Regions from separate parts of the Gordonia sp. J1A genome, predicted to be linked through region 2. Evidence: riboswitches for the same ligand, from Rfam matches in the RefSeq annotation. Region 2 holds a riboswitch; the other holds the start of a gene.

Region 1 (7,116 bases), 1.1 Mb from region 2:
CGTTCCGATGGCCTGATGCGCCTCGTGCGCGGCGTCTCCGAGCGGCCTGGCCCACCCCCCGGCGTGCGGGATGGTGCCGAGCTCCACAATCTGTTCCACCGACAGTTCCAGGACGGTCGCCGAGTGCTGTTCCACCTCGGCGACGGTGCGCGCGAACTCGCGGCGGCCCAACTCCCGGACGTCGGTGCCGCCCAGCAGCACCTGTCCGGCGTCGGGCCGCTGCCAACGCATCACCATCGACAGCAGGCTCGACTTTCCGGACCCGTTCGGGCCGATCACGCCGGTGAATCGGCCGGCGGGCGCCCGGGCCGTGACGTCGTCGAGGATTCTCCGCTCGCCGCGGGCGAAGCTCACCGCCCGCATCTCGATGCCGGGCATCCCGGTCTCGGTACCGGTCATTCGGTGCCTCGCTGTCGCCGGAGCAGGTAGATGAAGGCGGGCACGCCGATCACCGAGGTGACGAGCCCGAGCGGCAGTTCCCGCGACGGCATCACGCCGCGGGCGATGATGTCGGCCCAGACCACCACCAATGCCCCGAGCACCACCGCCACCGGCAGGACCCGATAGTGCAGCGGGCCCACGAGAAAGCGAACCATGTGCGGCACCACGAGCCCCACGAACCCGATGATCCCCGACAGCGCCACCAGGACGGCGGTGCACAGCGACACCAGCGCGTAGAGCACCCAGCGAGTGCGGGCCACGTGAGTGCCCAGGCTCGCGGCGGCGCGTTCACCGAAGGCGAAGGCGTCCAGCGTTCGGGCGTGGGCCAGCACGGCGACGATCGTGCACACGGTGACGATCGCGGTCAGCGCGAGGGTGTTCCAGCGGATGCCGGCCACCGACCCCATCGACCAGAACATGACGCGGTCGGCGGTGCCGTGCGGGCCGAAGTAGATCAACGCCGAACTCAGCGCCGCGGCGAGTTGCCCGACGGCGACGCCGGCCAGGATCAGTCTGCCCGGAAGCAGCGCGCCCCCGCGCGTGACCGCGATCGCGAACACCAGCAGCAGCGCACCCATCGCCCCCAGAAACGCTGCGACGGAGACCACTGAGCCACCGGCCATGCTGCCCATGCCGACTCCCGTGCTCAACACCACCACGGCGCCGAGAGACGCACCGCCGGACATCCCGAGGATGTACGGGTCGGCCAGCTGGTTGCCCGTCAACGACTGCAGGACGGTGCCGCAGACCGCCAGGCCCGCACCGATGAGTGCCGCTCCGACCACCCGCGGCAGCCGCAGCTGAACGACGATGTTCTCGTCGAGCACATCGGACGTGCCGATGCCCACGCTGCTGCCGAGCGCTCGCACCACTGTGCCCAGCGGCAGATCGGCCGATCCGACCACGATTCCCAGCGCCATGCTGATCAGCAGCAGGATCGTCAGTCCGGCCAGCCAACCCGCCAGGGCCGGTGTACCGCGGAGCCGTTCGCGCACGCGCCGACTACTTCGCGAACGCGTCCGACAGCTTGGCGGCGCCGTCGATCAGCCGCGGACCGGGGGTGCTCTCAGCGAACGGGATCACCACGAACGATCCCTTCGCGACGGCCTTCAGGTCCTTGAGCGCCGGGTCGGACTCCAGATACTTCCGCTTGGCGGCGGCCGGATCCCAGTCGGCGTCCACCAGGACGATCACGTCCGGATCGGCTTTGAGCACCGCCTCCCAGCCGGTCTCGGCCCAGTTGCCGGAGAGATCCCCGAAGACGTTCTTCGCGCCGACGGCGTCGATCACCAATTGCGGCCCGCCGTCGCCGGCACCGACGAAGGGCTTGTCGGTCGAGGAATCCCACCACAGAACCGTCTTGCCCCGTCCGGCCGACTTCGCGGTGAGGTCGGCGAGCTTCGCGCGCATGTCGGCGTTCACCCGGTCGGCATCGGCCGTCCGTCCGAAGAGCACGCCGTAGTCGCTGGTCTCACCGGCCACCGCGTCCCAGGACGAGGCCGGACGCTTCGACTTGTCCTCACAGCCGAAGGGGGACACGTAGGTCGCCACACCGAGGTCGTCGAACGACTGCCGGCTTCCCAGCGCCTTGTCGTCGAAGGCGCTGCTGTACGACGCGGCGATCAGGTCGGGGTGCTTCTCGAGGACCGCTTCGCGGGTGGGGTACTTCTCCGACAGCACCGGGATCTCGCCGTAGGCTGCGGCCCATTGCGGGGCGATGGCGCTGTCGAGGTAGGCGGTGCCGACCAGTTGCCCGCCGGCGCCGACGGCCAGGGCCGACTCGGTGGCCCCCTGGTTGACGGTGATGGCCGCGTCGGCCGGCTTCTTCAGGGTGACGGTGCGGCCGCAGTTCTGCAGGCTGATCGCCGAGCCGTCGGCGCCGGATGCGGGATCGTCGCCGGAACAGGCGGAGACGGTGAGGACGGTGCCGGCGACCGCCAGGATCACCGCGTTCTTCAGGGTGCGCAATGCGACCCCCTTTCCAGATACTCGTGGAACTTCGGGGTACGCCGCGGCCGGTCTCCTGGCTACACAGGACTGCCGGCGGTCGCACCTTCCCAGATGACGAGCACCCAGTGGCTGGAGTCCTGCACTCCCGGCGACTTCCGGACCTGTTCACAGTGGCGAGTACCGCGCCGGCTTCTCACCGGACTTCCCGAGCACCGTGACGTATCGCCCGAGTGTATCCGGGCACGGCCGGGACACTCGGGCGACCTCGAATCAGGCGGGGTCTTTGAAGTACACGAGCTGGTGCGTGGTCGCGAGGAGCACCTCGCCCGACCAGAGCTGTCCGTACTGGTCGAAATGACCGTGCCCGAACCGGGCGGCGCGCGCCGTCGCGAGGACGTGTCCGGTTCCATGCGCCTCGAGTTCCTGCGCGGTGGCGTGGAAATACGTGGTCAGGGTGATGGTGCCCGCCGGCATGTAGGTTCCGTGCCGGAGAAAGACACGAGGGTAGAAGACGTCGGTCATCGCGGTGAGCGCCGGGAAGTCGAGCGGCCGCTCGGGCCGGTCGCGCAGCCACAGCGTCGACGTCGAGTCGGCGTCGTTCCTCCCGTCCATGCCGCCCGCGACGAACCGCTTGTCGTAGTTCTTGGCCCAGGCGATGAAGTCCACGTACTCGCTGACCTCGACCTCCTCGGCGGGCGGTGCGGCCGGAGGCGTCGGCTCGGTGTCGGACCAGGTGTCACGGGCGACGCCGAAGACCGCGGTGCCGGTGGCCGCCACCTGTCCGGATTGGCTGATCGTCACCACCCAGTGCTGATTGGTGCGGTTGGTCCGGACGGGCCGCAGGTCGAGATCCCACTGTCCTTCGGCGATCGGTGCCGCGTAATTGATGGTCAGCGCGAGCGGATCGCCGAGGACGTCGGGCCGCTGCTGGATGCCGTTGACGACGGTCGCGGCCGTGATGCCGCCGAACGGGCCGACCATGTTGTTGTACGCGGGATGCGTCTGCGCGCGGACCACATGGTCCGACGCCGTGGGCGTGAGGGCGATGGCCTCATCGAAAACGTGAGTCATGCGTCGACGGTAACAGAACGATCGTTCTACTCACGCGTACCCTGGGTGCATGGCAACACTCCCCGTCCGCGACCGACTGCTCCTGTCGGCGACTCAGCTGCTCCGGAGCAAGGGAGCCGACGGATTCGGAATGTCGGAGCTCATGGAGCACAGCGGCGTGGCGCGGCGCTCGATGTACCAGCACTTCCCCCGCGGCAAGGCGCAACTGCTGGAGCAGGCCACCGACGAGGCGGGCAGGCACGCCTCGTCGCGCCTCGCGGCCGCACTGTACGGCCGGACCGCTGTGGAGGGTCTGATCGTCATCGTGGACGAGTGGAAGCAGATCCTGGTGCGCCACGACTACCGCCTCGGCTGCCCCCTGGTGGCCGCCTCCACCTCCGCCGCGGAGTACCCGGGTGCGGCCGAGCGCGCCGCCACGGCTTTCCAAACGCTGGCGGGCCAGATCGCCGCATCCTTCGAGGCCGACGGACTGGCCGCGGACGCCGCCCGACGCGCCGGCGACATGCTGGTGGCAGCCCTCGAAGGCGCCATCATCACCTCTCGCGCCACCCGTTCCACCGCACCGCTCGACGCCTTGTCGGCACACATCCGCGACACGTGGGGCTGAGCCCTCCGATATTCGATCGACAGACCTCCGCCAGCCCTGTACAAAAGTACATGTACATTCGTACAGAATTGTGAGGGAGTCATGGCCAAGCACGACCCGGAGGCACGGCGGGCGGCGATTCTCGCCGCGGCGGCGGATCTGGTGGTCGAACTCGGACCGGCCGCGCTGACGCACCGCCGCGTCGCCGAGCGTGCGGGTGTGCCGTTGGGATCGACGACCCAGTACTTCACCTCCATCGACGACCTGCGCACCCAGGCCCTGGAGCGGCTCGCCGCGGAGGTCGACGAAGACCTGGCCGCCGTGCGGAGCAGCCTGGTCGCGGCCGGCGGGTCAGCGGAAGCGCTGGTGGATCAGATTCACGACTACCTCGCCGACAGCCGCGCCATCGCGGCCGACGTCTCGCTGATGTCGGCGGGCCTGTTCGATCCCGAGTTGCGCGCGCTGTCGCTCCGCTGGCAGACCAATCTCGTCGAGATCTTGAGCGATTACGTCGGACCCGACAACGCGCTCGCCCTCGCGATCGTCTCCGACGGTGTCGTGATGCACGCGGCATTGCACAACACCGTCGTCTCCAAAGACTTCCTGCACACTCTCGTCGCGCCGTTCATGGCGCAGAAAAGACAATCGTGATGACTGCCTCACCCACCACGGGGAGCACCGGCTACTCCACCGTCCGCGCCTGGCTCGCGACCGCTGTGTTGAGTGCGAGCCTGCTCGTGATCGTGATGGATATGACGATCCTGAACATCGCTCTTCCCGCGATGTCGGCCGACTTGGAGCCCACCGCCTCCCAGCTGCTGTGGATCGTCGACGTCTACTCGCTGGTGCTCGCCGGGCTGCTCGTCCCGGCCGCATCGCTGGCCGACCGCTGGGGACGCAAGCGGATGCTGTTGGCCGGGTACGCCGTCTTCGGCGCCGCATCGCTGCTCGTCCTGGTCGCCGAGTCGGCGACCGCGGTGATCGCCATCCGCGCCCTCCTCGGCATCGGCGGCGCGTTCATCATGCCGACCACACTGTCGACGATCCGCGTCCTGTTCACCGACGCGCGCCGGCGGGCGCGCGCACTCGCGGTGTGGTCGTCGGTCGCCGGTCTCGGTGCGGCGATCGGCCCGCTGGTCGGCGGTTTCCTGGTGGAGCACTTCTCCTGGCAGTCGGCTTTCCTGGTCAACGCTCCGCTGATGGCGCTGGCCGTGGTCGCCGGGGTCTTCCTGCTCCCCGAGTCGCGGTCGGCCGACCCGGGAGTCTGGGACTGGCTGGGCATCGCCCTCTCGTTCTCCGGCATGGTGCTCCTGATGTGGTCGGTGAAGCACTTCGGTGCCGAATCGAGTCTGCTGGTCCCCGAGGGCTGGGCCGCGTTCGCCGCAGGAGTGCTGCTGCTGACCGTCTTCGTCCGCCGCAGTCTGCGCCAGGACCGGCCGATGCTCGACGTCGGACTGTTCCGCAGCCGCGTCTTCACCGGCGGTATCGCCGGCGCCCTCGGCTCGATGTTCGCGATGGCCGCGGCCCTGCTGCTGCTCGCCCAGTGGCTGCAGTCGGTAGAGGGCAGTTCACCGATCCGTGCCGGCCTGCAGCTGGTCCCGCTCGCTGTCGCCTCGGCCGCCGCGTCGCTCGCCGCACCGCGTCTGGCCGAACGCATCGGTCCGCGAATCGTCACTGCCGGCGGCATCGCGGTGGCCGGCATCGGCATGATCGCCGTGTACCTGATCCCCGGAGAGCTGCACTACGCGTCGGCCGTCGTGTCGTTGATCCTGGTGGGTGTCGGCATCGGATCGCTGGCGATCGGCTCGGCGCTGATCATGTCGGGCAGCCCCGAGAACCGCGCGGGCAACGCCGCCGCGATGGAGGAGACCTCCTACGAACTCGGCAGCGTCATCGGTGTCGCGCTCCTCGGCAGCGTCGCCGCGGTGCTCTATCGCAGCCGGCTCGACGAGTCCGGCGCGCTGGACGACCTCGATCCCCGATTGCACGACGCGGCCCGCGAGTCGATCGGGTCCGCGGCGGGCGTCGCCGATCAGCTGCACATGCCGAACCTGGCACAGCAAGCCGGTACCGCGTTCACCGATTCGCTGCAGATCACCAGCCTCACCGGCGGTCTCATCATGCTGGCGGTCGCCGCGGCGGTGTACGCCCTGGTCCCTGCGGGTACGCGTATCGACGCCGAGGTGGTCGAGGGATGAGCCGGACCCGGGGTCGTCTCCCCGTGACGATCTGAAAACGCGTGCCGGCCTCCGGTCGCGGAAGGTCGTCGCGACCGGAGCCCGATGGTAGATTCGCCGCGTGTCGACGGCGAGGTCTCTCCCCGAACCGGTCCGCGGACGGCTCAGTGACGGACGCGAGATACTGCTGTTCGACGACGGCGAGGCCTCCGTCCTGCGCCCCGACCGCCGCGACCTGCCGACGGATCGCGGTGCGACCGTCCGCCGAGACCCCGTCACGGACGACTGGGTGATCGTGGCGCCCGCGCGCCAGGACCGTACCCATCTGCCGCCGCGGCGGCAGTGCCCGCTGTGCCCCGACCCGGAGGGGCTCCGAAGCGAGATCCCCGCGTCGGACTACGGGGTGGCGGTGTTCGAGAATCGCTTCCCGTCGCTCGCCGCACCACCGGAGCATGCCGGTGCCGGAGCGTCGCCGCCGGCGAGCGACGCTCCGCTGCGGACCGAGATTCCGGGCACCGGCCGCTGCGAGGTGGTCTGCTTCACCAGCGACCACGACGGTTCGTTCGGCGCACTCCCCGAACGCCGCGCCCGCCTGGTCCTCGACGCTCTGGCGCACCGGACCGCCGAGCTCATGGCGTTGGACGGCGTGCGCGAGGTCCATTGTTTCGAGAATCGCGGCGACGAGATCGGCGTGACCCTCGGTCACCCGCACGGCCAGATCTACGCCTACCCGTTCCGTACCCGCCGCACCGAATCGATGCTGCGGTCGGCCGGTCGGTATCGGCGCGAGCACTCCGCAGACCTCTTCGAAGCGATCCTCGCCCGCGAACTCGAAGACGGCGAGCGAATTCTCCTGTCGACCGCGCACACCACCGCGTTCGTACCGTTCGC
Region 2 (7,116 bases):
GCCAACCATCTGAGCATCGTCTCCACCTCTTGTCGCGGGAACCGCCGGTCGGGGAATCGGGCGGCTCCCACTGTAGTTCGGACGCGGCGGTACCGGAGGCAGGACGGGCCGCACCGGATCCATCGGTCACCGGTGAGCGGTGTCCGATGGATCCGGTCGCGATCAGGTGGCGGGCACCGTGGCCCGATCGGCGGCGATCTCCTCGCGGACCCGGCGGGCGGCGTCGACCATGTTCCGCAGCGCGGCGGTGACCTCGTCGGTGCGGCGGGTCTTGAGCCCGCAGTCGGGATTGACCCACAGCCGGTCGGCGCGCACCGCGTCGAGCGCTTCACGCAGCGACGCGGCCATCTCATCGGCGGCCGGCACGCGTGGCGAATGGATGTCGTAGACGCCCGGACCCACCTGGGCGGCGAAGCCTGCCGCGTCGAGGTCGTCGAGGACCTCCATATGGGAGCGCGCCGCCTCGATGGAGGTGACGTCCGCGTCGAGCGCGGCGATTGCACCGATCACCTCGCCGAACTCCGAGTAGCACAGATGCGTGTGGATCGCGGTGGCGTCGCCGACCCCGCCGGTGGCGATACGAAAGGCGGTCACCGCCCAGTCGAGGTACGCCGCGCGGTCGGCGGTCCGCAGCGGCAGCAGTTCGCGCAGTGCCGGTTCGTCGACCTGGATGATCGGTACCCCCGCGCGCTCGAGATCGGTGGTCTCGTCCCGGATCGCGAGAGCCACCTGACGCGCGGTCTCGGCGAGCGGCTGGTCGTCGCGGACGAACGACCACGCGAGGATCGTCACCGGGCCGGTGAGCATGCCCTTGACCGGCTTCTCGGTCAGGGACTGCGCGTAGGTGATCCAGCCGACCGTCATCGGCGACGACCGCCGGACGTCGCCGAACAGGATCGGCGGCCGGACGCAGCGTGACCCGTACGACTGGACCCAGCCGGCGGCCGTCGCGAAGAAGCCGTCGAGTTGTTCGGCGAAGTACTGGACCATGTCGTTCCGCTCGGGTTCCCCGTGGACGAGGACGTCCAGACCCACCTGCTCCTGCAGGGCGATCACCGCGGCGATCTCCTGCTCCATCCGGGACCGGTAGGCCGCCGAGTCGATGGTTCCGTTGCGCAGCGCGAGGCGCGCCTTGCGGATCTCGACCGTCTGCGGGTACGAGCCGATGGTCGTGGTCGGCAGGACGGGCAGGCCGAGCGCGGCGTCCTGCGCCTCACGGCGGTCGGGCGCGGGCGAGCGGGTCCAGTCGGCCGGAGTGAGCCCGGCGAGGCGTTCGCGGACCGCGGCGACGTGTACGCGCGGGTCCGCTGCCCGGGACGCCAGTGCCGCGCGCGCCGCCTCGAACCGGCACGCCTGGTCGTCCCGGCCGTGCGCCAGGGCCCGAGCGAGCGCGGCCACCTCGCCGAACTTCTCTTCGGCGAAGGCCAGCCATCCGTGCAGCACCGGGTCGAGTTCGAACTCGCCGCGCACGGTGTACGGGACGTGCAGTGTGGAACACGAGGTCGAGACCGCGAGGGCACCGGCGTGCGCGCGCAGCGACTCGAGCGCGGCCAGCGCCGCGTCGAGGTCGGTGCGCCAGACGTTGCGGCCGTCCACCACGCCGGCGACTACCAGTTTTCCGGTCAGATCGGCCGTGCGGACGGTGTTCGGAGAGCCGGTCACCAGGTCCACTCCGACGCCCTCCACCTCGGTCCGCGCCAGTGCCGCGAGACGGTCGCCCGCATCGCCGAAGTACGTCTGCACCAGGATCCGCGGGCGCGTCCGGACAGCCGACAGCACACCGTAGACGCGTTCGGCCAGGTCGGTGAGACCGTCGGCCTGATCGGTCACCAGCGTGGGTTCGTCGATCTGGACCCAGTCGACACCGGTCTGGGCCAGGCGGCCGAGGAGCTCGGTGTAGAGCGGCAGGAGATCGTCGATGCGGGTCAGCGGTGTCGGGCCGCCGTCGACCGCCTTGGCGAGCGCGAGGAAGGTGATCGGTCCGATCACCACGGGACGGGCGGGCACGCCCTGAGCCTGCGCCTGAGCGATCTCATCGAGGACTGTGCCCGGGTCGAGGGTGAACTCGGTGTCCGGACCGATCTCCGGAACCAGATAGTGGTAGTTGGTGTCGAACCACTTGGTCATCTCCAGCGGTGCGATGTCGGGGCCCGGGCCGCCGGCGGTGCCGCGGGCGGCGGCGAAGTAGCGGTCCAGCGGATCGTCGATCGCCGCCACTCGCGGTGGCAGCGCGCCGAGCATCACAGCGGTGTCGAGCACCTGGTCGTAGTACGAGAACGTGTTGACGGGCACCGAGTCGAAACCGGCGTCGATCAGTCTGCTCCAGCTGTCGCGGCGGATGCCCGTTGCGACCCGGGTGAGTGCGGCGGCGTCGATCCGGCCCGCCCAATAGGCTTCGACCGCGCGCTTGAGCTCCCGGTTGGCGCCGATCCGGGCGACGCCGGGGACGGTGGCCGTGAAGCCCGCCGAGTCGGTGGTTCTGGTGTCGGTGGTGATAGTCGTGTCATCGGACATGACGTGTTCTTCTCCTGCATGAGTAGTTCGAGCCGTCGCCATACCGGGCGCTGCGAACCGCAGTTCGTCAGTCGCCCGTTTCCTCGAGGCGGACAGCCACCGGGCGCGGATGCGCTCGATACATCCGGCAGGTCTTCGGGCTCGTCGGCGCGCGGGCCAGGAATGGAGCCCGCTTCTACTGGCCGTCGCTTCCCAGGCGCCGCCGCCGGTGAGCCGTGGCTCGGGCGGGGCGGTCCCAGTGCGTGTGACGGCGGTCGTTCCGACATACCGCTGCGGGTCAGCTCCGGAGTCTCACCGGATTCCCTCTTCGCGGGCGGTCGCTGCCGTCGGCAGCGAACTCGCGTCGACGCCCGGCGGGAAGCAGGGGCTCCATAGTGATCCCGGCCGGGCGAACCAGTTGCAGTTATCGATGGTAAAGGACCGGGTACCATTGGGCAGCATGGGATCCGGCGGTGATTTTAACTCCGGCGGACCGGCTCATCCGGTCGCTGGGATCATCCTCGTAGCCCGTGGAGACGAGCGGAATCCCGCAGGTGACGGCGATGTTCCGACAGAACAGCGACTGATGGCCTGCGTGTCAAGTCTGGGCGCCGGCGGCTGCAAGGACATCTATGTGGCGCTCGGCGCCCGCGTGGTTCCGGCGCCCGACACCTCGTCGACGACGCTCTATCTCCCCGAGTGGTACGACAGTCTCGACGCCTGCTCGAGTGCGGCGCTGAAGTTCGTCGATCAGCATCCGAGTCTGGCGGGGGCGGTGATCCAGACCCTCGACAGCCCGGATGCCGGTTCGATCGCCGTCGCACGCGTCATCGAGGCCGCCGCCGACTGCCCGACGAGTCTGTGCCGCGCGGCGTTCGGCGGCCGTCCCGCCCAACCCTTCTACCTGGGAGCCGAACGCGTTCGCGAGGCCATCGCGGAGCTGGGGGCGGGACTGCCTGCCGTGCGGTATCTCGTCGCGCACCGCGACGACATGGTGCTGGTCGACTGCACCGATCTCGGGAACCCCGCCGACTCGCCCCTCTGAGCGCCGGCCTGAATGCGCGGCGACCTGGATGCGCGGCGTCCGGGTCAGCGGCCCGGCAGTCCGGAGCGCAGAGCCGCCGCTTCGACGTCGAGCAGTGCGCTCGCGCAACGGGTGGCGGGATCGACCGCGGCCGCGAGCGCGGCGTCGTAGCCGTCGCGGGCGAGGCTGGCCACCGACCCGGCGGCGTCGACGCCGATCAGCGCCGCGAGTTCTCCGGTGGTGGGGACGCACACCGCCCACGTGAGACGCGACTCGTCGGCCCACGCGGCGTCGGCGGCTCGGATGTACTCGACCGGATCGCCGACGCCGAGGAGCTCGAGCGCGGGCACATCGGACAACCGCTCGTCGTGCCGCAGGGCGCGAAGATACCACGCACCGGCGTTGATCTCGACAGCTTCCATGACGGGTCCTTCTCGTTCGCTCACGAATCGGCCGGATCCGGGCGCGTGCACGGCTCCGAAAACGGGCTGTGCCGTTCCTCCTGACTCCACATCGGTCAGGCGGAACGGCACAGCCGGAGGTGTATCCGGTTCTACTTGATCTCGAGCAGCACCGTGCCCTGGGTGACCGCGGCACCGGCCTCGGCGGACAGGCTGGTGATGGTGCCGGCCTTGTGCGCAGTGACCGGGTTCTCCATCTTCATGGCCTCCAGGACCACGACCAGGTCGCCCTCGGCGACCTCGTCGCCCTCACCGACGGCCACCTTGACGACGGTGCCCTGCATCGGCGCGGTCACGGCGTCGCCGGAGGCAGCGGCGCCGCCGCCCTTCTTGCGCGTGCGCGACTTCGGCTTGCGGCGGATGGCGCCGTTGGTGCCGCCACCGCCGCCCAGGTTGAGATCGCCGGGCAGCGAGACCTCGACGCGGCGGCCGTCGACCTCGACGATGACCTTCTGGCGCTGGGTGTCGTCCTCGTCGTCGAGCGGCTCACCGCCGGTGAAGGGCTTGATCGGGTTGTCCCAATCGGTCTCGATCCACTTGGTGTAGACCTCGAAGCCCTCGACGCCGTTCTCGTCGGTGCTGCCGATGAAGGCGGGGTTCGACACGATGTGGCGGTGGAACGGGATCACGGTGGCGAGGCCGTCGACCTCGAACTCGGCCAGTGCGCGGCGGGCGCGCTCGAGTGCCTGGGTCCGGTTCTCGCCGGTGACGATCAGCTTGGCCAGCATCGAGTCGAACTGACCGCCGATGACGTCGCCCTGGCGGACGCCGGAGTCGACGCGGACGCCGGGGCCGGAGGGCTCGCGGTAGACGGTGATCGGGCCGGGCGCGGGCAGGAAGCCTCGCCCGGCGTCCTCACCGTTGATCCGGAACTCGAAGGAGTGACCACGCGGGGTCGGATCCTCGGTGATCTCCAGGGGCTTGCCCTCGGCGATGCGGAACTGCTGGCGCACCAGATCGATGCCCGAGGTCTCCTCGGTGACCGGGTGCTCCACCTGGAGTCGGGTGTTGACCTCGAGGAACGAGACGGTGTCACCCTGGACCAGGTACTCCACGGTGCCCGCGCCGTAGTAGCCGGCCTCGCGGCAGATGGCCTTCGCGGAGGAGTGGATGCGCGCCCGCTGCTCGTCGGTCAGGAAGGGAGCGGGGGCCTCCTCCACCAGCTTCTGGAACCGGCGCTGCAGCGAGCAGTCACGGGTTCCGGCGACGACGACGTTGCCGTGCTGGTCGGCGATGACCTGGGCCTCGACGTGTCGCGCCTTGTCGAGGTACTGCTCCACGAAGCACTCGCCGCGACCGAATGCCGCGACGGCCTCGCGGGTGGCCGACTCGAACAGCTCGGGGATCTCCTCGACGGTGTGCGCGACCTTCATGCCGCGGCCGCCGCCGCCGAAGGCGGCCTTGATCGCGACCGGGACGCCGTACTGCTTGGCGAACTCGACCACCTCGTCGGCGCCGGCGACGGGATCCTTGGTGCCGGCGGCCATCGGCGCCTTCGCGCGCTCGGCGATGTGGCGTGCGGTCACCTTGTCGCCGAGGTCACGGATGGCCGACGGGGGCGGGCCGATCCAGGTGAGACCGGCGTCGATCACGGCCTGTGCGAAGTCCGCATTCTCCGAGAGGAAGCCGTATCCGGGGTGGACTGCGTCAGCGCCGGACTTGGCGGCGGCGTCGAGGACCTTGTCGAACACCAGGTACGACTCGGCCGACGTCTGGCCGCCGAGTGCGAACGCCTCGTCCGCCAGCTGCACGAACAGTGCGTCGGCGTCCGGTTCGGCGTACACGGCGACACTGGCGATGCCTGCGTCCTTCGCGGCGCGAATCACGCGAACGGCGATCTCACCGCGGTTGGCGATGAGGACCTTCTTGATGGTCGTCTGACTGATCTCAGCGGAACTGGTCACTGGCACTCCTGTGGCACCACCGGTCAGGCGGTGCCGTTGTCGGGGACGGCTCTCACCATCCGGGGTCGACGGGCTGCGTCTCGCGCGGGATTCTCCCGCTCGTGGCGTCCTACACGTGGCTCGCATCAGACGGGCAACGTGATTTCCGCGACTCAGATTAACGCACCGATCAATTGCTCGGTACGACGCATCTCACGCAGGTCAAGAAAATTGTCTACCCGGCTTCGGCTGTACGCGCGAGTAGGTCCGCGAAACGGTCGAGGAAGACGGGAACATCACCTGCGGTTTCGGCGGGATAGCGAGCGTGCATCCGCAGGCCGCCGGGCGTCCGGTTGACCCACACGTAGACCTCGTCGTCGGCATAAGAATGGCTGCGCAGGACCCGTGCGGCACCGTCGTCGGCGGCCTGGGCACGCGGTGCCCCGCGCGTGTCCATGTACGAGACCACCGTATGCGGCGAGCCGGTGACGCCGATGAGATCCGCCACACGAAGGAACGGAAGCTCGCTTCCGTGCCGCGAAGCGCTCAGTTCCGCGGTGCTCCGCCGCGACGCCTCGGCGGGCGTGGGATCGTCGGAGACGTCGATCACCAGGGGCGCCAGACCGACGAACCAGCCCAGCGAGTGCAGCCACGAGCGGTCGGTCCGCGTATGCCGGGGCATGATCACGGCGAAGTCGTCGGCGCCGCTGGTCTCGCGGAAGGCCACCGCCATCGCTCCCAGGATCCCGCCCACCGGGGACGCGCCCGAGGCGGCGCAGAAGGCCTCGAAGCGGGTCGCGCCGGCGTCGTCGAGGAGCAACCGGGTGCGCGCGAGCTGGACCGGCCCGGTGCCCTCCTCGGCGGGCCCCGCCCGACCGGGGGTCAGCAGGGGGTTCGGTGGCAGTCGGCCGCCGAACCGGGCGACGAACTCGGCCCATGTGCGCACTGCGCGGTGCTCGGGGTCGGCGACGTCGGCGGCGCGGCGCTGGGCGTCGCTGAAGTCGAGGTAGCTGCCCGTGGGCTCGAGAGCCGGTGGACGACCCTCGCGGGCCGCCCGGTACAGCTCCGACAACTCGTGATGCGCATTGACCAGGGAGTAGCCGTCCACCAGCGAGTGGTCGGCGGCGAAGAACAGGGTGAAACTGTCCGGTCGCGCCACGGTCGCGAACCGGTACGCCGGCCAGTGCAGAGGGGCGGTCGCGCGGTCGAACGATCCCGCGATCTGCTCGAGGAGCAGCGGCGTCTCGGTGTACCA

The links. Region 2 has a riboswitch for cobalamin ahead of metE (5-methyltetrahydropteroyltriglutamate--homocysteine S-methyltransferase). Riboswitches for the same ligand answer to the same signal wherever they lie in the genome.
Region 1: another riboswitch for cobalamin. It lies ahead of ACZ5QD_RS15455 (ABC transporter substrate-binding protein); the one in region 2 lies ahead of metE (5-methyltetrahydropteroyltriglutamate--homocysteine S-methyltransferase).

Annotation. Positions count from the first base shown of each region.
Region 1 covers NZ_AP041607.1:3,306,400-3,313,515, reverse strand. Annotated here, with positions in the region: gene ACZ5QD_RS15465 (ABC transporter ATP-binding protein) at 1-399, opposite strand, end outside; gene ACZ5QD_RS15460 (FecCD family ABC transporter permease) at 396-1,436, opposite strand; gene ACZ5QD_RS15455 (ABC transporter substrate-binding protein) at 1,444-2,409, opposite strand; cobalamin riboswitch at 2,438-2,623, opposite strand; gene ACZ5QD_RS15450 (acyl-CoA thioesterase) at 2,662-3,462, opposite strand; gene ACZ5QD_RS15445 (TetR/AcrR family transcriptional regulator) at 3,512-4,069, shown strand; gene ACZ5QD_RS15440 (TetR/AcrR family transcriptional regulator) at 4,151-4,699, shown strand; gene ACZ5QD_RS15435 (MFS transporter) at 4,699-6,246, shown strand; gene galT (galactose-1-phosphate uridylyltransferase) at 6,347-7,116, shown strand, end outside.
Region 2 covers NZ_AP041607.1:449,093-456,208, forward strand. Annotated here, with positions in the region: gene ACZ5QD_RS02115 (FMN-binding glutamate synthase family protein) at 1-17, opposite strand, end outside; gene metE (5-methyltetrahydropteroyltriglutamate--homocysteine S-methyltransferase) at 163-2,514, opposite strand; cobalamin riboswitch at 2,624-2,857, opposite strand; gene ACZ5QD_RS02125 (hypothetical protein) at 3,089-3,538, shown strand; gene ACZ5QD_RS02130 (hypothetical protein) at 3,583-3,939, opposite strand; gene ACZ5QD_RS02135 (acetyl/propionyl/methylcrotonyl-CoA carboxylase subunit alpha) at 4,071-5,882, opposite strand; gene ACZ5QD_RS02140 (condensation domain-containing protein) at 6,097-7,116, opposite strand, start outside.